Regions from separate parts of the Proteus penneri genome, predicted to be linked through region 3. Evidence: predicted binding sites of a transcription regulator. Region 3 holds the regulator's gene; each other region holds the start of a gene.
What was found. The regulator CRP, encoded in region 3, controls carbon source genes, mostly activating them, when cyclic AMP is high. The targets are predictions, from matches to a motif close to ATGTGANNNNNNTCACAT.
Positions count from the first base shown of each region.

Region 1: the regulator CRP is predicted to act here: its motif matches at 8,531-8,548, upstream of H1225_RS03450 (CidA/LrgA family protein).
Region 2: the regulator CRP is predicted to act here: its motif matches at 6,074-6,091, upstream of H1225_RS09610 (NupC/NupG family nucleoside CNT transporter).

Region 1 is NZ_CP059690.1:780,341-790,957, forward strand. Features, by position in the region: gene moeA (molybdopterin molybdotransferase MoeA) at 1-82, opposite strand, end outside; gene H1225_RS03415 (YbfB/YjiJ family MFS transporter) at 302-1,465, shown strand; gene folE (GTP cyclohydrolase I FolE) at 1,619-2,278, shown strand; gene yeiB (DUF418 domain-containing protein YeiB) at 2,291-3,442, shown strand; gene sanA (outer membrane permeability protein SanA) at 3,439-4,170, opposite strand; gene H1225_RS03435 (NAD-dependent malic enzyme) at 4,312-6,009, opposite strand; gene cdd (cytidine deaminase) at 6,223-7,107, opposite strand; gene H1225_RS03445 (CidB/LrgB family autolysis modulator) at 7,308-8,003, opposite strand; gene H1225_RS03450 (CidA/LrgA family protein) at 8,006-8,479, opposite strand; gene metG (methionine--tRNA ligase) at 8,614-10,617, opposite strand, start outside.
Region 2 is NZ_CP059690.1:2,097,360-2,107,976, reverse strand. Features, by position in the region: gene cysK (cysteine synthase A) at 1-801, opposite strand, end outside; gene H1225_RS09630 (hypothetical protein) at 1,038-1,568, shown strand; gene cysZ (sulfate transporter CysZ) at 1,691-2,461, opposite strand; gene zipA (cell division protein ZipA) at 2,685-3,713, shown strand; gene ligA (NAD-dependent DNA ligase LigA) at 3,896-5,923, shown strand; gene H1225_RS09610 (NupC/NupG family nucleoside CNT transporter) at 6,152-7,336, shown strand; gene H1225_RS09605 (DUF3820 family protein) at 7,507-7,722, shown strand; gene H1225_RS09600 (MarR family winged helix-turn-helix transcriptional regulator) at 7,725-8,165, opposite strand; gene H1225_RS09595 (SDR family NAD(P)-dependent oxidoreductase) at 8,349-9,101, shown strand; tRNA gene H1225_RS09590 (tRNA-Ala) at 9,167-9,242, opposite strand; tRNA gene H1225_RS09585 (tRNA-Ala) at 9,270-9,345, opposite strand; gene gltX (glutamate--tRNA ligase) at 9,503-10,617, opposite strand, start outside.
Region 3 is NZ_CP059690.1:3,187,523-3,198,139, forward strand. Features, by position in the region: gene H1225_RS14340 (methyl-accepting chemotaxis protein) at 1-1,477, shown strand, start outside; gene H1225_RS14345 (methyl-accepting chemotaxis protein) at 1,570-3,114, opposite strand; gene H1225_RS14350 (SIS domain-containing protein) at 3,264-4,124, opposite strand; gene H1225_RS14355 (LysE family translocator) at 4,838-5,443, opposite strand; gene H1225_RS14360 (hydrolase) at 5,543-6,523, shown strand; gene H1225_RS14365 (YheU family protein) at 6,520-6,741, shown strand; gene H1225_RS14370 (phosphoribulokinase) at 6,807-7,676, shown strand; gene H1225_RS14375 (OsmC family protein) at 7,766-8,173, opposite strand; gene crp (cAMP-activated global transcriptional regulator CRP) at 8,487-9,119, shown strand; gene argD (bifunctional acetylornithine/succinyldiaminopimelate transaminase) at 9,215-10,429, opposite strand; gene H1225_RS14390 (aminodeoxychorismate synthase component II) at 10,547-10,617, opposite strand, start outside.

The DNA.
Region 1 (10,617 bases), 1.6 Mb from region 3:
CGGTAATTGCCAGCGGTTTTTCAAGTAGTTTTTCTAGCGCTTCATCAAGAGATAATAAACCGCTCACGTGACATTGACTCATCATATACTCCAAGATCTATCTAAATGTTCTGTTTTATTTCATGATACTAATCTATCACGATGAGCATCATCATGTCAGAGATCATCTTGTGACTAGAAAGAAATGAAACGTATTATTGCAAAAATGTTAACTGTCTGGGGTTAATATGTTTCTTGTTCTGTTATTAATGAACAGCACATTTAAAATGTATAAAACGATAAAACAAAATAATGGATATCAATGAATACTTCAAATCACCAAAGTCATTCAGCGCAAGCTTTTCATATCGCGTTTAGTGGTTTTCTTGCTTTAGTTGTTGCAATGGGGATAGGACGCTTTACTTTTACACCACAAGTGCCGTTGATGATTGCAGAATATCAATTAACGCTGACAAGTGCGGGGATTGTCGCTGCATTTAATTATCTTGGTTATCTTGCTGGCTCCTATGACGCGATGAAAGCCGTTAAAGGTGTGGGATATCGCTTGTGGGCAGGTCTTTGGGGGGCGGTGATAATTACGCTACTGTCTGCATGTTTAAATGATGCATTTACACATAGTATTGCACGCTTTTTTATTGGCTGGGCAAGTGGTTGGACGTTAGTGCTAGTGGCTTCATGGGCAAACGAATTACTCGCTCGTCTTAATCGACCGGCATTAAGCGTTGCTGTGTATGCAGGAACAGGCGCAGGCATATTTATTAGCGGTATTCTTGCTGTGTTAATTATGAAATGGCAAATGAGCGCGACGGCGGGATGGTTAATTTATGGTTCACTTGCTTTTATTTGTGCAATATATGTCAGTTATCACCTTCCTAAACCTTGGGCGATGAGTCGAGAAGAAGTAAAAGTTGCACCTTTAACACTGACACCAGCAATGAAAAAGTTAATTTGGGGTTATACCTTTGCGGGGTTTGGTTATATTTTACCAGCTACATTTCTTTCTCAAATGGCGGCAGAACGCTTTCCAGGAAGCTTAATTGCGCAATTTGTTTGGCCTGTATTCGGTGCTTCTGCTGCATTATGTATTGGGATCGCTATTTTAACGCGTAATGTATTAAATACACAGTTACGTTTAGCTATTACGCTTTGGTTACAAGCATTAGGTATTTTGATTGCAGAGTGGCTCCCGACAATAACAGGGCTTGCGATTGGCGCTTTCTTAATTGGTGGCGGTCTTATGTGTGCAGTACAACTGGCTTTTTTACGAGGTAGAGAATTAGCGCCCGATCACGGGCGTTATATGGCGGGTTTACTCACCACTTTTTATGCTATTGGGCAATTAGTTGGCCCTGTCATTTCTTCGCTTTCAACGGCATTAACCGGAAAATTAGAACCTGCACTTTATGTCGCCTTTATTGTGTTGATCATCGGTGGTTTTCTGGTGTGTTTAAAAGAGAAAAATTAGGCTTAATCTAAAAATAGTTCATACAAAAATGCAATAAGTTCATAACGAAAAATGCGGTATCGCTGGATAATGTGATTCATGTCATCTAAAGTGTAGGCTGTTGTCGCTGACAGCGAAACAGATACTTAATTAATGTGTTTATCGGAGAGTCCAATGTCATCATTAAGTAAAGAGGCGCAATGGGTGCACGCTGCGTTAGTTGAACGCGGTTTAGAAACGCCTCTTCGTGAATCAAAGCTATCTCCAAGTGAGAGTAAACAGCAAATTGAACATCATATGACAGAAGTGATGAAGCTGTTAAATCTGGATTTAAGCGACGATAGTTTAGCTGAAACGCCTCGTCGTATTGCTAAAATGTATGTTGATGAAATTTTCTCAGGATTGGATTATCACAACTTCCCAAAAATCACACTAATTGAAAATAAAATGCAAGTTGATGAGATGGTGACAGTACGAGATATCACATTAACCAGTACTTGCGAACATCACTTTGTTACTATTGATGGCAAGGCGATTGTGGCTTATATACCAAAAGATAAAGTGATTGGTTTATCAAAAATTAATCGTATTGTGCAATTTTTTGCTCAACGCCCTCAAGTTCAAGAACGCTTAACACAGCAAATTCTTATCGCATTACAAACATTACTAGGCACAAAAAATGTGGCTGTTTCTATTGATGCGGTTCACTATTGTGTTAAAGCTCGTGGTATTCGTGATGCAACAAGTGCAACTACAACAACCTCGTTAGGTGGGTTATTTAAATCAAGTCAAAATACGCGTCAGGAATTTTTACGCGCTGTTCGTCACCTTTGAGATTTCAAATAAATGAATGAATCGTCTCATCAACGTATCGAAGCACTTGATGCGTTGAGAGGAATGGCGATCCTTGGCATTTTATTGCTCAATATTTCAGGTTTTGCTTTATTAAGAGTGGCTTCATTTAATCCGTTACATTCGGGGGAAGCCTCTTTTGGTGATCGTATAACATGGATGGCATTAAATCTGTTTGCCCAAGGTAAGTTCCTCTTTATTTTTGCATTACTATTTGGTGGTACGCTTTACCTGCTACTACGTAAAGGAACGCGCTTTAATTTATCGCGGCTCGTTGTACTGGCATTGATTGGGGTTATTCACACATTATTTATTTGGGAAGGTGACATTTTATTTCCATATAGTATATGTGGTTTATTTGTTTTTGCGTTTATCAAATCAATAACGATAAAAAACCAATTTATATTGGGAGCGATACTCTATTTTTGTGGCGCACTTATTCTAGGTGTGTTGTTTTATTATTATCGTGATTTTATTGATACCGTTTGGTACAGCACACCATATTCCCAATTGGCTGAATCAGATTGGAAAACAGGGCCTTATTTAAATAGTGTTTATTATCGTTTAAATGAGCTAACTCTGTTTGTTTTTAATCTTGTTCGTCAATACAGTTGGTTTTTGTTCGGTGCAATGCTGATGGGATCAGCATTAATGGCATCAGGTTGGTTGCAACAGAAATTTAGTCGCGCTCATTATGGTCGTGTAGCACTTTATTTCCTTACAATAAGTTTAAGCTTACAAACGGTTATTGTACTGGTGGATTATTATCTTGATTGGGATTACCGCTGGGCGGCTATTTTAGCACAACCTTTAACAATGCTGATCCAAGTGGTGCAAAGCTTGGGGTATATTGCGCTGTTTTATTGGAGTTGGAATACAATGCGTCACTCTTATTTTGCCTATGCTTTACGTTGTGTAGGAAAAATGGCGCTAACGACCTATTTAATGCAAAGTCTTATCGGCATTATCCTGTTTCAGCGGATGGGATTATTTAATCAATTTACCTTAGCTGAACTGATGCCTTTTGTTGTCGTTATTTGGGCAATTAACATTGCTTTTGCCGTAATTTGGCTACGCTATTTTCCACAAGGTCCAATAGAGTGGATTTGGCGTAAATCAGCCTCAAAATTAGCGCAATTCTTTTAGATTTTCTCGTTATTGTTGTTACTTAGAGGAAGTGATTCAACTTCCTCAGGTAAAACTGCGGGATATCCTTTAATGCCATCAGGAATAGATTGTATTGCGGGGATCGTTTCTGGTGGTCCTAAAAAGCGGGGTTCGCGGTTTAGAATATAAACATCAATCATTGCTCCGGCTCTTGCAAACACTTCGCGTACACGTACTTTAAACATGCTTTTGGGGGATGCAACCGCAAAGCATTGCGCATCGATTCCTTTTTCTAATGCGATAAAAACAGCACGTTCACAGTGAAAACGCTGAGTAATAATGGTAAATCCATCTGTACCAAACACCTCTTTTGTTCGTACAACTGAATCGAGTGTTCTGAAGCCCGCAAAATCCATCACAATACGAGAGGCAGGAATGCCTGCTTTAATGAGATCTTTACGCATTGTATTTGGCTCATTATAGCTATGTTTTGCATTATCACCGCTTAATAATAAATATTGGATCTTACCACTGTTATAGGCATTAACTGCGCCTTGGATGCGATATTGATAAAATTGATTAATGTAACCGCTGGTATAATATTTTGATGTGCCTAACACCATACCCACTTTTTTAGCGGGCAATGTATCCACATCTTCAAAGATATAAGGATTAGTTTTCCAGCCAATCCAACGATCGCAGGCAATCAAGATGACTGCAAGCAACATAAAAAGTGTGAGAAAGAGATAAATGAGGCGTTTTAGCATGTCCTTGCCTTAATGACGCAAATAAAGAATGACTTTCATAATGCGTAAGGCTACTTGAGCAGGAATAGGGAAGCAAGAAAAAAGCGCCTCATATTAAGTAATGACGCGCTTTTCAGAATGGTACTTAGTGTTTCAAGCTATTTAGAACGAGGTTCTTTTGTAAATACGGTACTCTGGTGACCAATAGTTACGTTCAATGGCTTCTTCTAATGCTGAATCAGACGTTACAGTCGCAACACCTTGTACTTGTGCTTCTTTGGCAACTTGTTTTGCGATATAACGCGAAACTTGCTGAATATCAGCCAGTAAAGGTAACAGAGAACCATCGCCCTCTTTTGCCATTGGTGAGCAATCTGCTAATGCACGACTTGCAACCATTAACATGGCATCAGTCACACGTTTCGCACCACAGGCAATAACACCTAACCCAATGCCTGGGAAGATATAAGAGTTATTACATTGTGCAATTGGATACTCTTTATCTTTGTATTTAACGGGGGCAAATGGACTACCTGTTGCCACTAAAGCTTGTCCATCAGTCCAATTGATAATATCTTCAGGGCGCGCTTCTACTCGCGAAGTTGGGTTAGATAATGGCATCACGATAGGGCGTTCACAGTGTTTGTGCATTTCACGAATAATTTCTTCAGTGAATAAACCTGCTTGTCCTGAAACACCAATCAAAATAGTTGGTTTTGCATTCTTAACCACTTCTAACAGTGAAATCGCATCGCTTGTGGTTTCCCAATTAGCAATGGTTTCGCTTTTTTGGATAAGTTTGCTTTGGAAATCCAGTAAATTTGGCAGTTTGTCTGTTAATAAGCCGAAACGGTCAACCATAAAGATACGTTCACGTGCTTGCTCATCGCTTAAACCTTCGGATTTCATTTGGGCAATAATTTGCTCAGCAATACCACAACCCGCAGAACCGGCACCTAAGAAAGTGACTGTTTGGTCTTTTAATTGGCGACCTGCAGCACGACTTGCTGCAATTAGGCTACCTAAGGTAACAGATGCAGTGCCTTGAATATCATCGTTAAAGCAACATAGCTCATCACGGTAACGGTTTAATAAAGGCATCGCATTTTTTTGTGCGAAATCTTCAAATTGCAGTAAAACATTTGGCCAGCGACGTTTAACAGCTTGAATAAATTCATCAACGAACTCGTTATATTCATCACCTGTAATGCGAGGATGACGCCATCCCATATACAGAGGATCGTTTAAACGTTGTGGATTATTAGTACCAACATCAAGTACAACAGGCAGTGTGTACGCTGGGCTAATACCACCACACGCGGTATATAAAGAGAGTTTACCGATAGGTATACCCATACCGCCGATACCTTGGTCACCTAGACCAAGAATACGTTCGCCATCTGTTACAACAATGACTTTTACGTTTTGTTTAGTGGCGTTTTGTAGCATATCGTCGATATTGGCGCGGTTAGGGTAAGAGATAAATAAACCGCGAGCACGACGATAAATATCAGAGAAATGTTCACAAGCTTCACCTACTGTTGGTGTATAAATGATTGGCATCATTTCAGTTAGGTGAGATTCCAATAGACGATAAAACAGGGTTTCATTGGTATCTTGGATATTTCGCAGGTAAATATGTTTATCGTTATCGTTTTTGAAATCAAGATATTGGCGATAAGCGCGTTCAACCTGTTCTTCGATGGTTTCAACTGCTTCAGGCAGTAAACCATGTAAGTTAAAGGTGCTGCGTTCTTCTTCGCTGAAAGCACTACCTTTATTTAACAGGGGAAATTCTAGCAGGATTGGACCTGCATACGGGATGTAGAGAGGGCGTTTACTTTCGTGTTCCAGTTCCATGAAAAATACTCTTGTAAGGCAGTTAGTCACATGACAATTGTAGATCCTACAAAATAATAAAAATATGTACAGCTTATGTTATTTTTTTATGATTTTTATGCTTAGAAATGAGAGATAGATACAGTTGTTACAACTTTTTCTGGTAAGCATCAGCAAAATTTACATGCTGATGCTTTTTTAGGAGAGATTTTTAGAGGAATAAGTTAAAATTTTTTACAAAGTGATGCGTTGCATCTGGCGACAACCTAAAGCTGTTAATGTGGCTTGAGTTGCATCCCATTGCGTTAAAATTGTTTCTGCTTTTTCAATTAAGACGGCAGATTCAATTTCCATCACACTCTCACCTGCCATATTTAATAAAATCAATGCGGCTTGTAATGGCGGTAAGCTTGGGTTAAATGCGGCATTTTCTGCGTAGCTACCTTGGAAAATTTTGCCATTTTTCATTTGAACAGCAATTCCACTGTGAGACTCACTATAAGGTGCATGACTACGATTGGTGGCTTGTAGCGCCTGTTGTGCTAATTCACTATGGTTATCAATTTCGTAACCGTGATTAACTTTATCCATTAATAAAGAGGTGATATTGAGATCCTTTGGACCAAAGCTATCAGGTAAATAATCTCCCAATGTCGCCACTTTTCTACCCGGTAATTGGATTTGAATATGGGTGCCACTGTTGAGTTCGTTCATAAACTGGCGACAATGACCACAAGGTGTATAGTTAACGGTGATTGAAATTAAGCGAGATTCACCACGTAGCCATGCGTGAGTTACCGCACTTTGTTCAGCATGAACAGTTTGTTGTAGTGGGGCGCCAGCAAATTCCATATTGGCACCGAAGTAGAGATTACCACTTTCCCCACGTGAAATAGCACCAACATTGAAATGAGATATCGGTGTCACTGCACAAGCGGCAGCGACGGGTAAAAGTGCGAGAGCTAAGGCATCATCATTACATTGTAATTGTGTTTTTATGGCATTGACCTGTTCTGCCGTGAACATTGCAGGGAATTCATCCTGCTCAAGATAAGGAGCAAGTGCTTGTTGCAACTGAGGGGATAAATCTGACCAAACTGCCTGAAAACGAGTATGCATACATGAGTCTCCCATTAATCTTTCTGTATTATAAGATTCTAGGCATCTTTACCTATTTTTATATGTGATGAAAATCATATTTTCAATGAAACAATTGCAACAAATTCATTAATTGAGAGATGTATCTCAAATTTATAGTAAAAATCCCCGAAATAAATTTAATTAAATCGGGGATTTAGGAATAGAGGGTAAGAAAGATATTAGCTATAAAGATGTAAAATAATAGGGAAGATAAACGGAGCAAGTAAAGAGGTAATAATCCCGCATGTCATTAATGCCAATGAACTGTAAGCCCCCTCAATATAATCGACTTCTGCCGCTCTTGCTGTTCCCACTGCGTGCGAAACAGTGCCCATAGCCAAACCACGAGAGGCGTGAGTAGGAATACGCAGTAGCTTAAATAATGTATGACCAAAAATGGCACCTAAAATACCTACTGCAATAACACATGCAGCACTGATTGCAGGAATACCACCTATGGAGTCCGCGACAGCCATTGCTATTGGGGTTGTCACTGATTTAGGTAAGATTGATGCGGCAATTTCAGGTGTTGCACCTGCCCATAAAGCAATGGCTGTGCCACTGACCATCGCAGCAATACTACCAATAAAGCAAATACTGATTAATGATTTCCACTGTGCGCGAATTTGGTGTAATTGCTGATAAAGCGGTATAGCTAAAGCAACAACGGCGGGTTGCAGTAAGTCATTTAAAATTCGACTGCCTGCGAAATAATTTTCGTAAGGTACCTTAGTTATTAACAAAATAGGTATAATTACTATAATAGCAATTAGCAGTGGATTTAAAATAGGCAAATTAAATCGGGCCGCCAGCTTACGAGCTAAGTAAAAAATAAAAATACTTAAAGGAAGTGACCACCAAATATTCATCAACATAGCTAACATTTTTTCTTCTCACTTAACGCTTTATCATCGTCTTTCTCTTTTGTTTCAACAATATCTTCAACTTGGTCTGGTTTCGAACCCACGATAACGCGCTCACGATGAACATAGTGTGAGCAATATGCAACGAGTGCCATAACACCAAAGGTACTCACGACGCAGGCTAAAACGATGGGGAAAAGTTGCTGACTTAATAAATCATAATAGTTCATTACACCGACACCGATAGGGATAAAGAGTAATGACATATTTTTTAAGAGGATATTTGCACCGGGTTTAACCCAACGCACAGGGATAAGCTGAAAAGCAAGTAAACCAAAGAGGATCAGTAAGCCAACAATACTGCCTGGAACCGCGAAGGGTAGAAGGGCTGAAATAAGATTACCAGCAAAGAGACAAAGATAAAGTACCAAAAAAGATCGTAAATAGTGCCAAAGTGTAATCTGCAATCGTGCCCGTTTAGATTTCATAAGTAAGTGTCCCAAATCAACTAACAGAATTATCATACACCGATTTTGAAAGTGTGCTATGGATCACAATAAAAAAAAGGCGGGGCTCTAATAGAACCCCGCCTTTTATTCGTTTGGCAAATGAATTTTGGTTGTTATTTCACTTGCTGACCCGGTTTTGCACCAGAATCTGGGCTAAGTAAGAAGATATCTTTATCGCCAGGACCTGCTGCCATTACCATGCCTTCTGAAATACCAAAACGCATTTTACGAGGTGCTAAGTTTGCTACCATTACCGTTAAGCGACCTTCTAACACTTTAGGATCTGGGTATGCTGTACGAATACCGGAAAATACTTGGCGAGTTTCTCCACCTAAGTCCAAAATTAATTTCAGCAGTTTGTCTGAACCTTCAACAAAATCGGCTTGTTTAATTTCAGCGATACGCATATCGATTTTCGCAAAATCATCAAATTTGATGGTTTCTTGAATTGGAGCATCTGCTAATGGGCCTGTTACTTCTTTTACAGGCGCAATGGTGCTTTTTGATGCTTCAACCATTGCATTGGCTTTATCCATTTCAATGCGGTTAAACAACGCTTTGAATTTAGTGATCTCTTGACCTAATAGCGGTTGTTCAAGTGCATCCCATGTTAATTGAGTTTGCAAAAATGCTTCTGAACGTTCTGTTAGTGATGGTAAAACGGGTTTCAGGTACGTCATCAACACACGGAATAGGTTAATTCCCATGGTACAGATTGCTTGTAACTGAGCGTCTTGACCTTCTTGTTTTGCCACTACCCAAGGTGCTTTTTCGTCAATATAACGGTTCGCTTCATCAGCTAATGCCATAATTTCACGAACAGCTTTACCAAATTCACGATTTTCAAATGACTGTGCGATAGTTTCTTTCATATCAACAAAGTGTTGATAAAGTTTAGCATCATCTAAAGAATCAGCTAATTTGCCATCAAAACGCTTGCTGATAAAACCAGCGGTACGTGATGCAAGGTTAACGACTTTATTTACGATGTCGCTATTAACACGTTGAACAAAGTCTTCTAAGTTTAGGTCAATATCGTCAATGCGTGATGAAAGTTTTGCAGCATAGTAATAACGTAGACAATCAGCATCAAAATGATCAAGATAAGCACGCGCTGTAATAAAGGTGCCACGAGATTTTGACATTTTGGCGCCATTTACAGTGACATAACCGTGAACAAACAGGTTTGTCGGCTTGCGATATTCACTGCCTTCTAACATTGCTGGCCAGAATAAGCTGTGGAAATAGACGATATCTTTACCAATAAAGTGGTAAAGGTCAGCTTTGCTGTCTTTATTCCAAAACTCGTCAAAACTTAAATCGCCACGTTTTTCACATAAGTTTAAGAATGAACTCATGTAGCCGATCGGTGCATCTAACCATACATAGAAATATTTACCCGGTGCATCTGGAATTTCGAAACCGAAATAAGGTGCATCACGAGTGATATCCCACTGTTGTAAACCGCTGTCAAACCACTCTTGCATTTTATTTGCCACTTGCTCTTGTAGCGCGCCAGAGCGGATCCACTCTTGTAACATGTTGCTAAATGCAGGTAAGTCGAAGAAATAGTGTTCAGTTTCACGCATAACAGGCGTTGAACCTGATACAACAGAACGCGGATTAATTAATTCTGTTGGACTGTAGGTTGAGCCGCAAACTTCACAGTTATCACCATATTGGTCTTGCGCTTTACATTTAGGGCAAGTGCCTTTTACAAAGCGGTCAGGCAAAAACATGCCTTTTTCTTCATCATAAAGCTGAGAAATAGTTTTACTTTTGATGTGACCATTTTTTTTCAGTGCAAGATAAATTTTAGTTGATAATTGGCGACTCTCTTCACTGTGTGTAGAGTGATAATTGTCGTAACTGATATTGAAACCAGCAAAATCCTGCTGATGCTCTTTGCTCATTTCTTCAATCATGGCTTCTGGCGTGATACCCAGTTGTTGGGCTTTCAGCATAATAGGTGTGCCGTGAGCATCGTCAGCGCAGATGAAATGAACTTCTTTGCCGCGCATTCGTTGATAACGGACCCAGATATCTGCCTGAATATGTTCAAGGATATGACCGAGATGAATTGAACCGTTAGCATAAGGTAACGCGCAGGTTACCAA
Region 2 (10,617 bases), 1.1 Mb from region 3:
AATACCTTCTTTCGTCATAAGTTCACGAGCAGTATCAAAGGCTTCTTCGTTAGTGATTTGAATAACGCGATCCAGTAACGATAAATCTAGGTTTTCAGGAATAAAACCTGCTCCGATGCCTTGGATTTTATGAGGGCCTGGTTTAATTTCTTCACCAGCTAGAGCTTGAGTTATAACAGGGGAGTCTGCTGGTTCAACCGCAACCATTGTTACTGCTTTACCTTGTGTCTTTTTCAAATAGCGACCAATACCTGTAATAGTACCGCCAGTGCCGACGCCAGCAATAACAGCAGCTACTTCACCATCAGTGTCATTCCAGATTTCAGGGCCTGTGGTTTTTTCATGAATTTCAGGGTTAGCTGGATTACTAAATTGTTGTAGTAAAAGGTAACGGCCAGGATCGCTATCACGAATTTCATTGGCTTTATCGATAGCCCCTTTCATGCCTTTTGCGCCTTCAGTCAGCACTAAATTAGCCCCTAATGCTTTGAGTAATTTACGGCGCTCTACACTCATGGTATCAGGCATTGTCAGTGTTAATTTGTAGCCACGAGCTGCTGCAACATAAGCCAAAGCAATCCCAGTATTACCACTAGTAGGTTCTACAAGCTCAACACCCTCTTTAAGAATACCTTTCTTCTCTGCATCCCAAATCATGTTGGCACCGATACGGCATTTTACACTGAAGCTTGGGTTACGAGATTCCACTTTAGCCAGAATGTTACCATTTCCGAAATGCTTTAAGCGAATTAAAGGAGTGTGCCCAATAGTTTGCGAGTTGTCTTCGAAAATCTTGCTCATTTTTATCCTCGGTACATGATTTTTTATAAGGTCAGATGAAATTACCATACGCCATCAAGCTAAAGATGGAAATAAGCTTTATGAATATACTTATAACTTTTTTATCTTTTTATTCCAAAAGATTCTAATCAAGAGTCAGTGAGACAATTCACAAATTAATAAATCAAGAGATGTGCAGTATATTGATGGCTGATAATCTATTTTTAACTACATTTCTTGCAAATACAGGGGTCATAATGGAAACCATTGAAGAGTTGATTAACGCACTTGAACTCGCTGTACCAGAATTAGATGCGCAAGCTTTGCGTGAAAATTTACCCGAGTCCGATGCTCAAGAAGATGTACTTAATTGGCTATACGAATCGCTCTCTGCTCAAGGATTAATGGATTATGTGGAATGGACAGAATATTTTGGTGATATTCCTGACTTGAAATCGTTAGAACAGATTTCTTTGTCTGAATCACCTGGCGCACTGATTTTATCTCAAGTTGAAAATATTGATTGGGATGAGGTGAGTATTGATCCTTATATGTTGCCTTATGAACTACCTTATTTGGAATATATTAACTACTTTTTGACAGAAAAAGGGTTACGATTGGTTGATCTCACACCGTTTGAAAATGCTTATATTCTCTGCATTCGAGATGATGAAGAGATTATTGAAAAACTAGATGGTGCATTAAATATCTTTGAAATGGGAATTAATGAGCGTGAGCCGATGGATAGAGAAGAAACCAAAGATTATATTCGTTCATTAATTGAGTAGTCTGGCTAATAACAAAATAAGCCCAACCACGCTATTGAAAAAAGTTTAAAATAAAACCCCGCTTACAATTAAATAAAACGGGGTTTTTTGTATTTATCGAGATGTTGCTAAATTAGTTAGGCTTACCACTGCCCATCTTGCACATGCTGTTTACGATAACGATCGCACCACATTGCCGTTGCTCCACAAATTGCGACGGGCATGATGACTAAATTTAGAATAGGGATCATGGTAAAAATATTAATAACCATACCAAATTGAAGGTTATTCCATTTGTCCTGTTTGAGTGAGGATTTCATCGCTGAAAATGAAATTTTATGGTTATCAAATGGGAAGTCATTATATTGAATTGCCATCATCCAAGCACCAAAAGCAAACCATAAAATAGGGGCAACGGTTTGTCCGATAGCAGGAATAAAATAGAGCAATAACAAGACAATAGCGCGTGGTAAATAATAAGCTATTTTAATTAGCTCACGTTTTAAAATACGTGGAACATCTTTCAATATACCCGCAATACCCGTATCTGGTGGTGCAATGCCAGTTATTTGGCCTTCTAATTTCTCAGCCAATAATCCATTAAACGGAGAAGCGATAATATTGGCTAAGGTACTAAAGAAATAAGTGAACACTAATAAGATAAAAATAACGGATAATGGCCAGATTAAATAACTCAACCACTGTAACCAATCAGGCACTTTTTCCATCATCCAATTGACCATGCCACCAATTTGACCATATAACCACCAAAAGGCGCTTCCGAGAATAATAATATTGGCTAGTAATGGTAAGATAACAAAACGTTTTAGCCCTTTGCGTGTAATTAAACGCCAACCAAGAGCAAAATAATGAAATCCATTTAAATTTTTATTCGTTTCTGTCAAATTTGTCATACTTCCTATTCTCTCCAATGAGGGCAAGCTAGTATCATATAGGGAGATAATCAGCCTTACTAGTCATGAATTGTCTAAAAAATGTGCATAAGAGATTGATGTGTGTATCTTTGTGACAAGAAAATTAAGTATTGGCTTGCACTTATGAGCATTGGCAAATACTCTTAGTAAAAAGTAATATTTGCCAACGTGGCTATTAAACCTCAAGACAACAGAGATAGAAATGATGCAGCAAAATTTGCGTCTGATATTAATCGTTGTTGGTGCGATTTTAATCATAGCTTTGTTATTACACGGCTTATGGATTGGTCGAAAAGAGCGTTCTAAGCTTTTCCGTAATCGCCCAGTAAAACGTCAGAAACAGAATTATCAGTCAGATGAGAACGATGACGAACCACAATATGCTGAGGCTAGTCATCAGACATCAACTTTATCCTCTACTGAAAAGCGGGAGAGTGAGCCACCGATAAAATCGGCGCCTCTACATGAACCTGAAATTTCAGTGGTAGATAGTGATCCATTAATGTCTGAAACCCAAACAAAAGGGAACTCTCACGATACTTCATTACAGCAAGAGCCCAGCCTTGGTGTTTTTGATGTGATTGAAAAAGAGCCAGCACCTATTGTTAGAGATGAGCCAAAACCAGCTCCTGCGGTTAATGTTGCGAGTGAAATAAAATCACACGTTAATACAGAAAGCCCATCTGCAAATTTTGAGCCTTCAATTTCAGAGACAGCGGCTCATGTGACTCCTGTTGAAACTGAGGTTTCGCATCATGTTCCTGCTGAAGAGTCAATGGCAGAATCGGCTTCACAAGCGTCAGAAGCAGAGAAAGAGCTGGTTATTGTTCTAAACGTAAGTGCACATCATGGTCAAATGCTGGATGGTGAAGCGTTAATGCAAAGTATCATTCAAGCTGGATTCCAGTTTGGTGAAATGAATATTTTCCATCGTCATCTTAATCCAACAGCTGATGGGCCTGTATTGTTTAGTTTAGCGAATATGGTGAAACCGGGAACATTTAATATTGATACAATGGCGGAATTGACGACACCAGGTGTATCAATGTTTATGATGGTGCCATCTTATGGTGATGCTAACCAAAACTTTAAATTGATGTTACTTACGGCTCAACGTATAGCATCTGATGTAGGTGGTGTTGTGCTGGATGATGAACGCAAACTCTTAACGCCACAAAAAATCGAGCTTTATAAATCTAGAATTCGCAGGACGTTGGATCTAAATCAATAGCTTTATACTCGTCATACTTCAAGTTGCAGCGTTGTTGACTACGTTCATTCGCACTAGTCACATACTGATGAATGCTCCTAGCGATTCGTTTACTTGTCGCCTAGCTGCACCTCGAATTATTTAGAGTATATATCTGTAAAAATACCCCCGCTTGCGGGGGTTTTTCTTCTTTGGTGATAATCATGAATAAAAACACTCAACAAAAAATTGATAAACTTCGCGTTACTCTACGTCACCATGAATATCTCTATCATGTCATGGACGCACCTGAAATACCTGATGCTGAATACGATCGCTTAATGAATGAGCTAAAAGCATTAGAAGCTGAATATCCCGAATTAATTACCTCTGATTCGCCTACACAGCGAGTTGGTGCCTTACCTCTAACTGCATTTGAGCAAGTGAGACATGAAATTCCGATGCTCTCCTTAGATAATGCTTTTGATGAAACAAGCTATCTGGCGTTTGATAAGCGTTTACGTGATCGTTTAAAGAATAGTGAAGAGATTACTTTCTGCTGTGAATTAAAATTAGATGGATTGGCTGTCAGTTTACTTTATGAAAATGGAGTATTAGTACAAGCTGCAACGCGTGGTGATGGTACAACAGGGGAAAATATCACTGAGAATGTAAGAACGATCAAAGCCATTCCACTGCGTTTATATGGTGAAAATATTCCTACTCGTATTGAGATCCGTGGCGAAGTCTTTATGAATGAAAAAGGGTTTGAATATTTAAATGAGGAAGCTCGTCGCACAGGTGGAAAAGTTTTTGCTAACCCTCGTAATGCTGCAGCCGGCTCATTAAGACAGCTTGATCCCCGTATCACAGCAAAACGTCCATTAACCTTTTTCTGTTATGGGGTCGGGGTACTCGAAGGTGGAGAATTACCAACAAGCCACTATAAGCGCCTACAACAGTTTAAAAAATGGGGATTGCCCGTTAGTGATGCTGTTAAACTTTGCACAGGTAGCAAAGCAGTACTTGATTTTTACCACCATGTAGAAGAAATTCGCCCTAACTTAGGCTTTGATATCGATGGTGTCGTTATTAAGGTGGATGATATTGCTCTGCAAGAAGAGCTGGGTTTTGTCTCAAGAGCACCACGTTGGGCTATTGCTTATAAATTTCAAGCTCAAGAGCAAATGACGATTATCAAAGATGTCGAATTTCAAGTTGGACGTACTGGAGCAATTACCCCTGTTGCTCGTTTAGAGCCGGTACAAGTTGCTGGTGTTGTTGTGAGTAATGCTACATTACACAATGCTGATGAAATTGAACGCTTAGGGATACGCATTGGCGATACGGTGGTTATTCGTCGAGCAGGTGATGTTATTCCTCAGGTTGTTAGTGTGATCGAAGAGAAACGTCCAGCTGATGCACAAGAGATTATTTTTCCAACGCAATGCCCAATTTGCCAATCTGATATAGAGCGTATTGAAGGCGAAGCGGTAGCGCGTTGTACAGGAGGATTAATTTGTGGTGCACAACGTAAAGAAGCACTTAAGCATTTTGTTTCTCGTCGTGCGATGGATGTCGATGGTATGGGCGATAAAATTATCGACCAACTGGTTGAAAAAGAGTATGTCAAAACGCCAGCAGATCTTTTTCGTTTAGATGAAAAAATCCTATCTGGTTTAGAGCGAATGGGTGAAAAATCAGCAAAAAAATTGATCACTGCTTTAGACAAGGCTAAATCAACGACATTTGCGCGTTTTATTTATGCTCTCGGAATTAGAGAAGTCGGTGAAGCAACGGCAAGTGGATTAACCGCCCATTTTTCTACGCTTGAAGCATTACGAAATGCGGATGTTGAAGCGCTAAAATTAGTCCCTGATGTAGGCGATATCGTGGCTAAACATGTCGTTAATTTCTTCCAAGAAGAACACAATAGAACGGTTATTGATCAATTGATCAATGATGCTGGTATTACATGGCAAGCACCTATTATTGTGACTCATGAAGTGGGTGAAAATCCTTTTGCAGGTAAAACTGTCGTGTTAACTGGATCACTTTCACAGTTAACCCGTGATGAAGCAAAAGACAGATTAGTTGCATTAGGTGCAAAAGTGAGTGGAAGTGTTTCTAAAAAAACTGACATGGTGATTGCGGGTGAAGCGGCTGGCTCTAAGTTAGTGAAAGCTAATGAATTAGGGATAACTGTTATCGATGAAGATGAAATGATACGATTACTTGATCAATCGAAATAATCATTCTACTATTTAATAAATGCTACTGGAAAACCTTCCTAGTAGCATTTTTTACTTAAGCTAAATGTACATTTAATGTTCCTTAAGTAACTTTGAAAATGTGATCAACCTATCTTATTTAATAAATAGTGTGTATATGGTTTCATAGTATTGTGACAAAAATCACATCGTAATGTTACGCGTTACATAAAATGCTCTACAAGATTTATTTTTATTTTTGGAGCATGCATGTCTTCTATCATTCACTTCGTTTTAGCACTCGCCGTTATTGGCGCATTAGCATTCATTGCGAGTAACAATCGCAAAGGGATCCGTCTGCGTTATATCGTGCAGTTATTAGTTATTGAAATCGCATTAGCATGGTTTTTCCTCAACTCTGATGTTGGCGAGGGCTTTGTTCGTGGATTCGCTGGATTATTTGATCACTTATTAGGTTATGCCGCACAAGGTACTGAGTTCGTATTCGGTGGCATGATGAAAGGTGGTTTAGCATTCTTCTTCCTGAATGTTTTATGTCCAATTATCTTTATTTCTGCATTAATTGGTATTCTTCAGCATATCAAAGTATTACCTTTCGTGATCCGTATTATCGGTACAGTGCTTTCTAAAGTGAATGGTATGGGGAAACTGGAATCATTCAACGCAGTGAGCTCATTAGTTCTTGGTCAATCAGAGAACTTTATTGCTTATAAAGATGTTTTAGGCAAAATGTCTCAGCGTCGTATGTACACTATGGCTGCAACAGCAATGTCGACAGTATCAATGTCAATTGTTGGAGCATACATGACAATGTTAGATCCAAAATACGTTGTTGCTGCTCTAGTACTGAATATGTTCAGTACCTTTATCGTCCTTTCGGTGATTAACCCATATTCTGTTGAGAATGAAGAAGATATTCAAATGGGTAATCTTCATGAAGGTCAAAGCTTCTTTGAAATGTTAGGTGAATACATTCTAGCTGGTTTCAAAGTTGCGTTAATCGTAGCTGCAATGCTGATTGGGTTTATTGCCTTAATTGCTGCAGTGAATGCAATTTTCAGCATGATTTTTGGTATTAGCTTCCAAGATTGCTTAGGTTACGTTTTTTATCCATTAGCATGGGTTATTGGTGTTCCAGAGCAAGATGCATTACGTGTTGGTAGTGTTATGGCAACTAAACTAGTGTCTAACGAATTCGTTGCAATGGGTAGCTTACAAGATATTGCTGCTGAAATTTCACCGCGTTCTGTTGGTATCTTGTCTGTATTCTTAGTTTCATTTGCTAACTTCTCTTCAATCGGGATTGTGGCAGGTGCGATTAAAGGTTTAAACGAAGTACAAGGAAACGTTGTTTCTCGTTTCGGTTTGAAATTACTGTTTGGTTCTACATTAGTAAGCTTCTTATCCGCAGCTATCGCAGGTCTGTTTGTTTAATCTTGGAAGATAAAATAGATAGGTAGCATGTGAATAAAATAACAATGTAAATTGCATCACTTGTTAATCAAGTAACAGAAAATCAAGCAGTACCTTTGGGTACTGCTTTTTTTATCTTTAAATTACCCTATAATCGGAACTATTTCTTCAAGGGCAATGTGGTAGAGAACATGTTAGAGAAACAGCATCTTATTGATATAGCAAACACACAAATGCCATTTGGTAAGTACAAAGGGCGAATGTTAGTTGATTTACCTGAAGAGTATTTATTATGGTTTGCTAAGAAAGGACAGTTCCCTGAAGGAAAACTAGGGCAACTCATGGAGATGACCCTTGCAATTAAAATTGAAGGCTTAGAAGGACTATTAAAGCCCTTAAAGCGATGATGTTAATTATTATCTATACCGGATTTTTCAGGTGTTAATGCATTAATAATTTTCTGACTTAATTCAATAAATAATGTTTGTTCTCCGAGCGTTAAACATTCACTTATTTTTTCAGCATTTTGTTTTCGACCTAATGCTGCTCTTGCTAAAAAAGCGTGACCTTCATCAGTTAAATGGGTAATAAATTCACGCTTATCTTTTTCAGAACGTTTTTGTGCAATAAATCCTAATGATTTTAATCCTCGCATAAATTTCGACAAATTTTGTCTTGAAATAGCCAAAGAATCACTCAATTGAGAAGGGGTTAAGTCACCTCGTAAGCGTAATAATTCCAAAATATCATATTGACCCCACGTGACTTGCTCTGGGGTATAACGAGTTCGCTGCGCGACTAATGTACATTGTAATAATGACAATGCATTTTCTAATTCACATTTTTCCATAAATACGCCATCTCATGAATTATGTTAACTAAAGTTAATATTATCAGGTCATTCATTTTGAACAAACTTTATATTGATTAACTAAAGTTAATCAAATATTATGGTATATAGTTAACTTTGGTTAATTATTTTATGGTTGCTTGATAGAAACTGATGTTATTGATAAGAGGTAAAGTTGAAATGATGGATTATTTTAAAGGTAGAGTGATTTTAGTCACTGGTGCAAGTACTGGTGTAGGTGAAGGTATTGCACAGTTACTATTTCAACGTGGTGCGACGGTTTTCATTACAGGTAGGCATTTAGATCAAGTAATAAAAACAGCACGTTCTATTGATATAACAGGCGAGAAAGTGATTGCTTTACAGGCTGATATGACCTCATCTTCTCAAGTCGAAAAAATGATTGAGGCTGTTATGTCTCAAGCTGGAGCATTACATGGCTTGGTTAATAATGCAGGGATCACGGGGCCTCATAATACGTCTATTGTGGATTATGAGATTGAAGATTGGAAAGCAGTAATTGATACAGATATCAATGGCGTATTTTATGGCTTGAAATATGGTATACCCGCAATATTAAAAAGTGGGGGAGGGAGTATTGTGAATCTTTCTTCATCTAATGGCATCGTGGGAATTGCGGGTATTTCAGCATATACAGCAGCTAAACACGCCGTATTAGGGATCACACGTTCAGCTGCGCTTGAGTTTGCAGATAAAGGAATAAGGATCAATGCTATTGGGCCTGGGTATGTTGATACGCCAAGAATGCAAATGCTGCCCAACGAAGTTCGTGAATGGATGGCAAATACACACCCAATGAAAAGAATGGCAACTAGAGATGAAGTCGCTAAAACGGTTGCTTTTTTACTTTCAGATGAGAGCAGTTTCTCAACAGGAGCGTTTTATGCCATTGATGGCGGTTACACTGCACAGTAGAAATAAATAAAGGGAGAGTAGAAAACAAAAAATCCCGAAGATTTCTCTTCAGGATCTTAAAATTCTGGTGGAGCTAAACGGGATCGAACCGTTGACCTCTTGCATGCCATGCAAGCGCTCTCCCAACTGAGCTATAACCCCACATATTGGATTGTTCTAGAAGTATATTGGTGGAGCTAAGCGGGATCGAACCGCTGACCTCTTGCATGCCATGCAAGCGCTCTCCCAACTGAGCTATAGCCCCAACATACTGGAACGGGCTTGATAATAGGCAACAAGCACAATACTGTCAATCAGTTAATCTCACATTATTTATTGATTGCTGAAAAAGAGTACAAAAAAAAGATACATTCCCTATTTTAGGAATGTATCTTTCTTGATAAGCAAGATTAACGAGTAAATTAAGCTTGGTTTTCTCTTTCAGTAATAAAGTCTAATGCTTTATTAATACGTGCAATACTCCGTGTTTTACCAATAGCATGAACAGTAACATCTAAGCCTGGAGATTGGCCTGCACCCGTTACAGCAACACGTAATGGCATACCCACTTTACCCATACCGATTTCCAATTCATCAGCGGTATCTTGAATAGCTTGGTGAATATTTTCAGCTGTCCACTCCGTAATTGCTGATAATTTATCGCGAACAACTTCTAATGGTTGACGAGCAACTGGGCGTAAATGTTTTTTCGCAGCTGTTTCTTCAAAGTTCTCGAAATCAACATAGAAGTAATGGCAACTTTCAGCCATCTCTTTTAATGTTTTACAGCGTTCGCCTAATAATTTGATCAGTTCAACTAATGATGGGCCATTACTGGTATCAATATTTTGTTGTTTGATATGCCAATCTAAATGAACAGCGACTTTCTCAGCTGGCAGTGTATTGATGTAGTGATGGTTTAACCAAAGTAGTTTATCAGTATTAAATGCACTGGCTGATTTACTGATAGCTTCTAAAGTGAAGTGTTCAATCATTTCATCAATAGTAAAGATCTCTTGGTCACCATGAGACCAACCTAAACGTACTAAGTAGTTTAATAGTGCTTCTGGTAAATAGCCCTCATCACGATATTGCATTACGCTGACAGCGTTATAACGTTTAGATAATTTTTTACCATCATCACCTAAAATCATTGATACGTGAGCATATTCTGGTACAGGCGCACCTAATGCTTTGAGAATATTGATTTGGCGAGGTGTGTTGTTGATATGATCTTCACCACGAATAACGTGAGTGATTTCCATATCCCAGTCATCAATAACAACACAGAAGTTATAAGTTGGGGATCCATCAGTACGACGAATAATTAGATCGTCAAGCTCTTGGTTACTAAATTCAATTGGGCCACGAATTTTGTCATCAAAAATAACAGAACCTTCTTGAGGATTTAAGAAACGCACAACATGAGGCTCATCAGCGCTGTGATTATGGTTACCACCACGGCAACAACCATCGTAACGCGGTTTTTCACCTTTGGCCATTTGATCTTCGCGTAGCTGTTCTAAACGCTCTTTAG
Region 3 (10,617 bases):
TTATCCACAAAGAAAACAAGAAGTTATACGTATTATTACCGAATATTTTACAGCTACCGAAAAAGCAAATTTTGCTCCCGAAAAAATAGAGAGTATGAAAAAACTCTTTAATCGTGTGCTTTACGACCTTGATCAACTTGCATCATGTCTAGAGATCCGCGATTACTACGGTTTTCAATCTATTTATGCACATAATACCAATGAACGCTTTACTCAATCCCTTTATGAAGCAACAGATTATCTCAGTGATAACGTTGTTACTCACGCAATAAAAGCCGCTCAAGGTAATTATGAACGTACCTTGGTCTTAGCTTTTGTCTTTATGTTTATTTTTATTCTTTTCACTATTCTTGTTGTAGTTTGGATACGCCGAAATATTGTTTTACGTATCAATCAAATTGTCGGTTATATGTCGGAAATTTCACAAGGAAATTTATTAGAAAATAAAGATATCACCGCAAAAGGGAATAATGAAATCGACCAATTAATTACAGGTATTCAATATATGCGTACCGAATTGTCATTAATTGTGAATGCGATCCGAGGGACAAGTCATCATATTTATACAGGTGTTCAAGAATTATCAGCAGGAAATACTGACCTCTCTTGTCGTACTGAAGAGCAAGCGAGTGCCTTAGAGGAAACTGCATCAAGTATGGAACAACTCACAGCAACAGTGAGAAACAATACAGAAAGTGCTCGTGAAGTTTCACACCTTATCAGCCAGACCTCCAATATTGCCAGCAAAGGGGGCGATGTCACCAATAGAATGGTGAAAACGATGACTGATATAGCCGATAGCTCACAAAAAATTGGTGAAATCACTGCCGTTATCAATAGCATTGCGTTCCAAACCAATATTCTCTCCTTAAACGCAGCCGTTGAAGCAGCTAGAGCGGGCGAACAAGGGCGTGGTTTTTCTGTGGTGGCGACGGAAGTCAGGGAGTTAGCACAGCGTAGTGCTGAAGCAGCGAAAGAAATTAAAGAATTGATTGATGCCTCTATTAGCCGTGTTCGTCATGGTAATGATCTCGTTGAACAAGTTAGCATTTCTATGGGTGAAATACTGACATCTGTAAAACATGTTGAAGACTCAATGACTGAAATTTTATCTGCGTCAGAAGAACAAACTCGAGGTATCACTCAAGTCTCTCTTGCAGTCACTGAAATGGATAAAGCAACACAGCAAAATGCAACGATGGTTGAACAATCTTCCGCTGTTGCCAGTTTATTGACTGAAGAAGCAGGTAATCTTGAACAAATCGTTGAACAGTTTAAAACAGCGGAAAGTGAACTGTTCAATAACAAAAAGGCACAACACAAAGCAATAGAAAAACAGTTCTCATCTGAAAAATCACTACAGACAAAACATGAGGAGAGAAAAAATACAGTCAAAGATGAAGCGAAAGAGAGGAAATCGGCGAAAGGAACAGCGACTGTAAATGATGATGAAGATGATGATTGGACAAGTTTTTAATCCATTAATTTGATCATGACAAAAACATGATTTAGATAAACACAAAGACACCTATTTTAGTGGGTGTCTTTTATTTTTTAACTCATGACAAATTAATGAAATACATTGATTGCACTAACTAAGTAGTTAGTTTGTACTTTCATTTCACCTGAAATCATTGAGGCTTTGGAAACATAATTCGCATTTTCATGCGTAATCGATTCTAATTTTTCAACCGCACGACCAAGCTCTTTTAACCCCGCACTCTGCTCTGATGAGGCTAGGCTAATTTCACCAATTAAATCAGTCACATTTTTAACATGCACCACAATATCTTCCATAGTTCCGACAGTTTCATTAACTTGCTTTGAACCGACTTTGATATTGCTACTTGAGGCACTGATCAAGGCTTTGATCTCTTTAGCCGCTTCTGCACTACGCTGAGCCAGCTCCCTGACTTCGGTCGCAACGACGGAGAAACCTCGACCTTGTTCGCCGGCTCTGGCCGCTTCTACGGATGCATTAAGTGCAAGGATATTAGTTTGGAAGGCGATACTATCAATAACACCAATGATATTACTAATGCGATCAGAGCTTTTCGCAATATCATTCATTGTATTAACGATACTATCCATTGCACTACCTCCTTTTATCGCAGCTTCACAAGTGATATTAGAAAGACTGTTTGCCTGCCCTGCCGTTTCACTATTACTACTTACCGCTGTTGTTAACTCATTCATTGTTGAGGCAGTTGCTTCAACATTACTAGCGGTTTGCTCCGTTCTCACATACAGATCGCGATTACCTGCGGCTAATTGATCACAAGAGATATCGACTTGATGAATTTGATGACTCACATCACTGACTAACCAACGGAACATACGCCCTAATTGATTAACTGAACGCTGTGTCATACCCACTTCATCAATGCGGTTTATATATGTCACGTTATGTTCATCGCCAGTTGCAACACGATTTGCTTGTTCATTAAGTAGTCTAATTGGCTTAACAAGCTGAAAATAGAGAATACGCTCATTTGCCATCAGTAATACCAGCAAAATCATAATATGCATAAAAAGAGCATAACCCGATAAACCAGCAAACCATGCACTTAACAACATGAAAGGTAGAGGTAATAGGATAAAAAGACGGAGTCGTTTTTTTAATGAAATGGTTTGATTCCATGAGCGCCAACGTTGCCATCCTTTATACACAAAAGCGCCTTTTAAAAACATATGTGAAGGATACTTACCTTGATTAAATGCAGCGTAAAGTGCTGAAGCCTGTGCGATTTCCTCTTTTTTTACTGAAGTCCTTACCGACATAAAACTTTGAATTTTACCCTGACGTATAATTGGGGTGATATTCGCTCTTACCCAATAATAATCCCCATTTTTACGTCGATTTTTCACGATCCCTGTCCAAACTTCTCCTTGCTTTAACGTTTGCCACATATCCTTAAAGACTGCTGAAGGTATATCTGGATGTCGGACAATATTATGGGGTTGCCCCACAAGCTCTTCCATTGAAAATCCACTGACTTCAATAAAGTCCTCATTGGCATAAATAATATTGCCATCAAGATCTGTCGTCGACATCAGTGTTGCGTTTTCAGATACCGGGTATTCTCGCTGTGTCACCGGTTGATTGTTACGCATTAGTTACTCTCCTCGATATTGAAATTAAAACATCTCAACAAAAAAAGACTGCCTAAATAACTATCGTTTCGGCCGTTAAGAGAATAACTTTAGTAATAAGTGTAAATACTTATCTTTAAATATTAATTTTTTGAATCAGTTCAAATTTTTTAATTATCCAGACTATTAATTAATGCCTGTGAACTTAGTACTAATGTCTTCGCACATTCATCACGTTTCTTTAATAATGCCATAAAAATAAGGTCAGTGATCGTGTTTTGTGCTGTACGTGAAGAGATTGAAGCGCTTCGCCACTCTCCCTCATCCGCAATTGTTTCTAATATATAGTCAGAAATTTGGCCCAATGGTGAATGTTTTTCTCCTGTAATAGCAATGATTTTGGCCCCCTGTTTTTTAGCCACAGAGGCTGCAACTAACATGTCTTTCCTTTTACCACTATAAGAAATTACAATCTGTAAATCCTTTGGACTTAACATTTGAGCAACAGATATTTGTACATGATGATCTGTTTCAATCAGCGTTGTTATTCCTATTTTTTGCAATTTATAACTTAGATCTCTCGCAACTAACCCTGAGCCACCAATACCGATAATTTGAACACGTTGTGCTTCATCAATAAGCTGAACGACTTTTTCAAAATGAAGGTAATTAATTTGACGAGTCGTATCACAAATTGAATTACTTTTCTCTTGAGCGAGTTTCTGTGCAATAACAACTAAGCTATCATCAGCGTCTATTTGGTTATGTAATATATTAGGGTTGGTTCCTGAGTTCGCATTTTTCCTGCCAAGATCTTCACTGATTGCAAGTTTCAAAGAAGGAAAACCTTTAAATCCTATTTTTTGGCTAAATTTAACAATTGCCGATTGACTCACCCCCATAATTTGAGCAAGTTGTTGTGATGAAAGAGTCACTGTTTTTTCCGGATTGTCTAAAATATAGTCCGCTATTTTGCGCTGATTTGTAGCCATACCTGGCTTTATCCAGGCAATTTTTGTTAATGTTGGCATAATGACAATATCCACTTCGAGTTCTATATAATTATATCTGGAATAGTTCTTAGTACAGCGTTTACTACCTAAAAAATTAAATTTTCAGAATAAAATCAATTAAAAATAGAAAATAAACAATCATAAAGTATAGGGGAAATTACCTTATTATTAGAATACTTATTTTTATAATAGTTTTATAATTATCTTTTCAATCCAATCTATGTTTATCGAACCCAGCTTTTATAATACTTAATTTACTTTCTTCTTTGTTTTAAATAATAATTTATTCTTTTAGGTCAATAGGACGATATAGGCTTATTCTATTTACATTTAATTATTTATTATTTTCAAATAGTTTCATTAAGTTAACAACAATTAAAAAACGTAAACGTAATATAAAATATTTTAAAAGAAAACCACCAAAAAAGAATAAATAATTCTCTATAAAATAGTTATTTTTTCATTTTAATGATGTAAAGAATGAAAAATAAAAAATCAAGTCGTTAAATAATAACGATCTGTATAGCGACTAAAAATGAGTCATCTATTTATATAAAGTAGTATTTTAACATGAATAATTGTGTCAGTGGGCGATCGTAGATCGCTCTTTTTATAGAGAAATACTCTTTTTTTAACACATATCAAAAGATATCATTTCAACCAATCTTAAAAAAACATCATTTACATCAAAAAAGGTTTATTAGTTATTGATTTTAAATTATTTTATTAACTTATTCTATCCAGATCAACGGCACACAGAGCGCCGTTAATAATCCCATTGAGATATTGAAAATAAACCAAGCGCGTCGGCTTTGTAAAAATAGGCTAATTAATGTTCCGCCTAATATCCAAACAATACCCGCAACGAAATTAACAATGACCATAACAATACTAATAGTAATAACCGAGCTAAAATAAGCATCGCCCGATAAACTGAAGCTTCCTACTGCACCTAATCCCATCATCCACGCTTTTGGATTTAGAAATTGCAATAATCCACCCTGAAACCAACTTACTGCCTGCAAGGTTTTTGCTGGAATATCTAAACGCTGATAAGATGATGCTGCGGTTTTCCAAGCAAGCCAAAGCAAATACGCACTCCCAACTATCTTCAATCCGACATGCAGAGCAGGATAAATTATCAATAAAGTGGCAACACCAAATGCAGAGCTCAATAAAACGCATTGCATACCTAGCATAATGCCGGCCATTAGTTTTAACGAGCCTTTGAAGCCTACATTTGCCCCTGATGAGGTAAGCAGTAAGTTGTTTGGTCCAGGTGTTATCGCGGCAATAAACAGGAAAATAGTTAAGGAAAAAATAAGGCTAATTGTCATGATAAAGACTCAAAAATGTGACAGGCGTTTTATTTTCACCGAAAATAGCAGTATGTTATTTAGCAAACAAGTGTTAATTCATTTTGATAGACGGAAAATATGTCTCAATACTTTAATCCAATGCGTTGGGCTAAAAATCCACATTTACAGACACTCTTACCGAGAATTATACGTAGGACGCCACAACTGACGCCACATTGGCAACGACTCAATCTTCCAGATAACGATTTTGTTGATTTAGCGTGGAGTGAAGATCCGACAACAGCACTCAATAAACCGCGCTTAGTCATCTTTCATGGCTTAGAAGGCGGATTTAATAGTCCTTATGCTCACGGCATGTTAACCGCAGCAAAAGAGAGAGGCTGGCTAGGCGTTGTGATGCACTTTAGAGGATGTAGTGGTGAACCCAATAGACAAAACCGTATTTATCACTCAGGTGAAACGGAAGATGCTCGCTACTTCTTAAATTGGTTGAAAAAGGAATTTGGTGAACAACCAACAGCCGCGGTTGGCTATTCTCTTGGTGGAAATATGCTTGCCTATTATCTTGCAGAAAGTGGCGAAAATGCCGTTGTAGATGCAGCCGTTATTGTCTCTGCACCATTAATGCTAGAACCTTGCTCAACAAAAATTGAACATGGCTTTTCTCGTTTTTATCAATGGTATCTGTTAAAAGAACTCAAAAATAACGCAACACGAAAACTTATTCGTTATCCAGAATCCTTACCAATCAGCTTATTAACGATAAAATCCATCAAAAAACTACGCCAGTTTGACGATCTTATTACATCTAAAATTCACGGATTTAAAGATGCGTTAGATTATTATCGCCAATGCAGTGCATTACCTTTATTAAATAAAATAAAGAAAACTACACTTATCATTCATGCTAAAGATGATCCATTTATGTCTGCGGATGTTATTCCTGATGTCAGAACACTCCCCAACAACATTGAATATCAACTTACAGAATTTGGTGGGCATGTGGGATTTGTTGGTGGAAAACTCTCAAAACCTGTGATGTGGCTTGAAAGCCGAATACCTGACTGGTTATCCGCTTATTTGGAGAAAACCCAATGATAATTCCTTGGAATGAGCTTTCCGCAGAGACACTTGATAATCTTATTGAAAGTTTTGTTTTACGAGAAGGCACTGATTATGGTATCCAAGAGAAAACGCTTGAACAAAAAGTCGCCGACGTAAAAAAACAACTTAAATCGGGTGAGGTCGTGTTGGTTTGGTCTGAACTTCATGAGAGCGTTAATATTATGCCAGCATCGCAGTTTCGCTCTGGTTAGTTATTCAAAGCAAACAATGCATCGCCATCAATAAGGGCCAACCTTATTTAGCAAAAGGATAACCTATGTCAATCAAGCATCCTATCATCGCAGTGACTGGCTCGAGTGGTGCAGGAACTACCACAACAAGCCAAGCTTTTCGTAAAATATTCCAACAACTCAATGCAAATGCCGCATTAATTGATGGAGATAGTTTCCATCGCTATACCCGTCCCGAAATGGATATGGCGATAAGGAAAGCGAGAGAACAAGGTAGACATATCAGTTATTTTGGCCCTGAAGCAAATGATTTTAGCCTACTGAGCAAGACATTAAGTCAATATAGTGATACAGGACAAGGTCAATCCCGCAAATATCTACACTCTTATGATGAAGCAACACCTTACAATCAATTACCAGGAACATTTACCCCTTGGGAACCCTTAGCCAATAATACTGATGTTCTCTTTTATGAAGGATTACATGGTGGCGTTGTTACTAACGAACATAATGTAGCTCAACATGTTGATTTATTAGTCGGAGTTGTTCCTATCGTAAACCTAGAGTGGATACAAAAGCTTATTAGAGACACCACTGAAAGGGGACACTCGCAAGAAGCGGTAAGAGATTCGGTTGTACGCTCAATGGATGATTATATTAGCTACATTATTCCTCAATTCTCGCGCACTCACATTAATTTCCAACGAGTCCCAACTGTTGATACTTCAAACCCTTTTTCTGCCAAAGCAATTCCCACTCTTGATGAAAGCTTTATTGTTATTCGTTTTCGAGGCTTAACCGATATTGATTTTCCCTATTTACTTGCGATGCTGCATGGCTCATTTATGTCGACAATAAACACAATTGTTGTACCGGGAGGGAAATTAGGATTAGCGATGGAATTAATTATGGCGCCATTAGTCAAAAAATTATTAAATGGCGAAAAGATAAGTTAACCAAAATAAAAATTATCTCTATAAAAATAATATCCCATTAATTAAGGGATATTATTTTTCAAATTAAACTTTATTTTAAAATATCAAATTTAGTCAGCGTTTTTTATTTCAAATGAATGCGTAATATTGGCTGCTTTTCCTAACATTAAAGAAACAGAACAATATTTTTCTGCAGATAATTGAACAGCTCGTTCTACGATTTTATCCGTTAATTCCTTACCTGAAACAATAAAATGTAAATTGATATCAGTAAATAAACGAGGAGCTTCTTCGCGTCGTTCTGATGTTAATTTTACTTCACAATCAGTCACTTGGTGACGACCTTTTCGTAAAATGCTTACAACATCAATAGCGCTACACCCACCCGCAGCAATTAATACCATTTCCATTGGGCTTGGGGCTTTATCTCCTGAATTCCCATCCATCATAATTTGATGGCCAGATGAAGATTCGCCGACAAAAGATAAATCTTCAACCCACTTAACTCTCGCTTCCATTTATTTTCCCCCTAAAGATGACAGAAACTAAAAGAGTACATTCTCATAATTCAACTAGCAATTAGCAAATAGGTTTATTATGCTGACTGCGTAAAACGAGACTTAATGCACTAATTGTGTTAAAAACAATATCTGCTTGATGATAGTGGTTAAGATCAATGCATTATTTTCTCATTTATTATAATCTACTCCATATTAACTTACCGTGTTCTCAGGAAGTTAATAGGTCAAGATAGGATTTTTAAGCACGCTGTCTCAAAAGGGAGCCTATCCGTTTTGAAAGGCTGCATTTAACGTACAGAGGATAACGCGAATGGTTCTCGGCAAGCCGCAAACAGACCCGACTCTTGAATGGTTTTTGTCACACTGCCATATTCACAAATATCCATCCAAGAGCACGCTGATCCACCAAGGTGAGAAAGCGGAAACACTTTATTATATTGTTAAAGGTTCCGTGGCTGTTCTTATTAAAGATGAAGAAGGAAAAGAAATGATCCTCTCCTACCTAAATCAGGGGGATTTCATCGGTGAACTTGGATTATTTGAAGAAGATCAAGAACGTAGTGCATGGGTTAGAGCAAAAACAGCCTGTGAAGTAGCAGAAATTTCCTATAAAAAATTCCGCCAATTAATTCAGGTTAACCCTGATATTCTGATGCGCCTTTCTGCTCAAATGGCGAACAGATTACAAACGACATCAGAAAAAGTAGGCAACCTTGCTTTCTTAGATGTAACAGGTCGTATTGCACAAACCTTATTAAACTTAGCAAAACAACCCGATGCAATGACGCATCCTGATGGCATGCAAATTAAAATTACACGTCAGGAAATCGGTCAAATCGTTGGTTGTTCACGCGAAACTGTAGGCCGTATTCTGAAAATGTTAGAAGATCAAAATCTGATCTCTGCACACGGTAAAACTATCGTCGTTTACGGGACTCGCTAAGTTTCCCAGCCCGAACAAACAATAGCCCGATACAAAGGGCTATTGATAACAAATCTGTATAAACCCCATTCTTGCGATGGGGTTTATAATAATGCCTACCCTTTTACAAACTCCGCAATAGCCGCTTTTAATGCCGCCATTCCTTCTTGTAGCTCTTCTTGAGTAATAATTAATGATGGTGTAAAACGCATCACATTCGCTCCTGCGTTTAACATCATTAAACCATGTTTGGCAGCAAGGCCGAGTAACTCTTTGGCTTTACCTTCATATTGTGGTGCCAATTGCGCACCAATCAGTAAACCTTGCCCACGGATTTGCGAAAAGACATTGTACGTTTGATTGATTACCGCCAGCTCATCTACAATCCATTGATAGCGCTTTTCAACCCCCTCAAGTACTTCAGGTGTATTAATCAAATCAAATGCGACATTGCCCACTGCACAAGCTAATGGATTACCACCATAAGTTGTGCCATGAGTCCCTACGCCCATTACAGAAGCTATTTCATCTGTTGTTAACATCGCACTGAGTGGAAAACCACTTCCTAGCGCTTTTGCAGTGGTAATAATATCAGGTGTCACATCATAGTTCATATAGGCGAAGAGCTTACCTGTACGGCCCATACCTGTCTGTACTTCATCAAGAACAAGCAGAGCTTGGTGCTTATCACACAATGCACGTAACCCTCTCATAAACTCAGATGTTGCAGCTGTTACGCCACCTTCACCTTGAACTGGCTCTAAAACAATGGCGCAAGTGTGATCATCTATTACTGCTTTAACAGCATCTAAATCATTAAAAGGAACATGTACGATATCGGCAGGTTTTGGGCCAAATCCATCGGCATATTTAGGTTGTCCACCAACAGATACTGTAAACAACGTTCTACCATGAAATGCATGGTGAAAAGCAATAATTTTAGTTTTATAAGGACTATGGCGAGTGATGGCATAATGGCGAGCCAATTTAAATGCTGCTTCATTCGCTTCTGCGCCTGAATTGGCAAAAAAGACACGTTCTGCAAATGTGTTATCTATTAATTTTTGAGCTAAACATAATGCAGGTTCATTAGTAAAAATATTACTAACATGCCAAAGTTTTTCACTTTGTTCTTTCAAGGCTTGGTTTAGAGCCGGATGAGCATGCCCCAATGCTAAAACAGCAATACCACCAGCAAAATCAATATACGATTTTCCTTGCTGATCCCAAACACGACTCCCCACCCCTTTTACAGGAATAAATTCTGCGGGTGAATAAATTGGCAACATTACTTGATCGTAAGTTGCCCTGTTAATGCTTTGCGTTGTCATTACCCCACCTGATCGTTATTCATGTTCAATATGAAAATATAATCACTAAATATGAATAAAAAATCAAATGTGGTTTTGTATAAAAAGACGTTATTTCGCTATTTAAATGCTATCCATTTAATATTTAAGGAAATTATTTAACAGCTCATGTCCTTGTTCACTTAAAATACTTTCAGGGTGAAATTGAA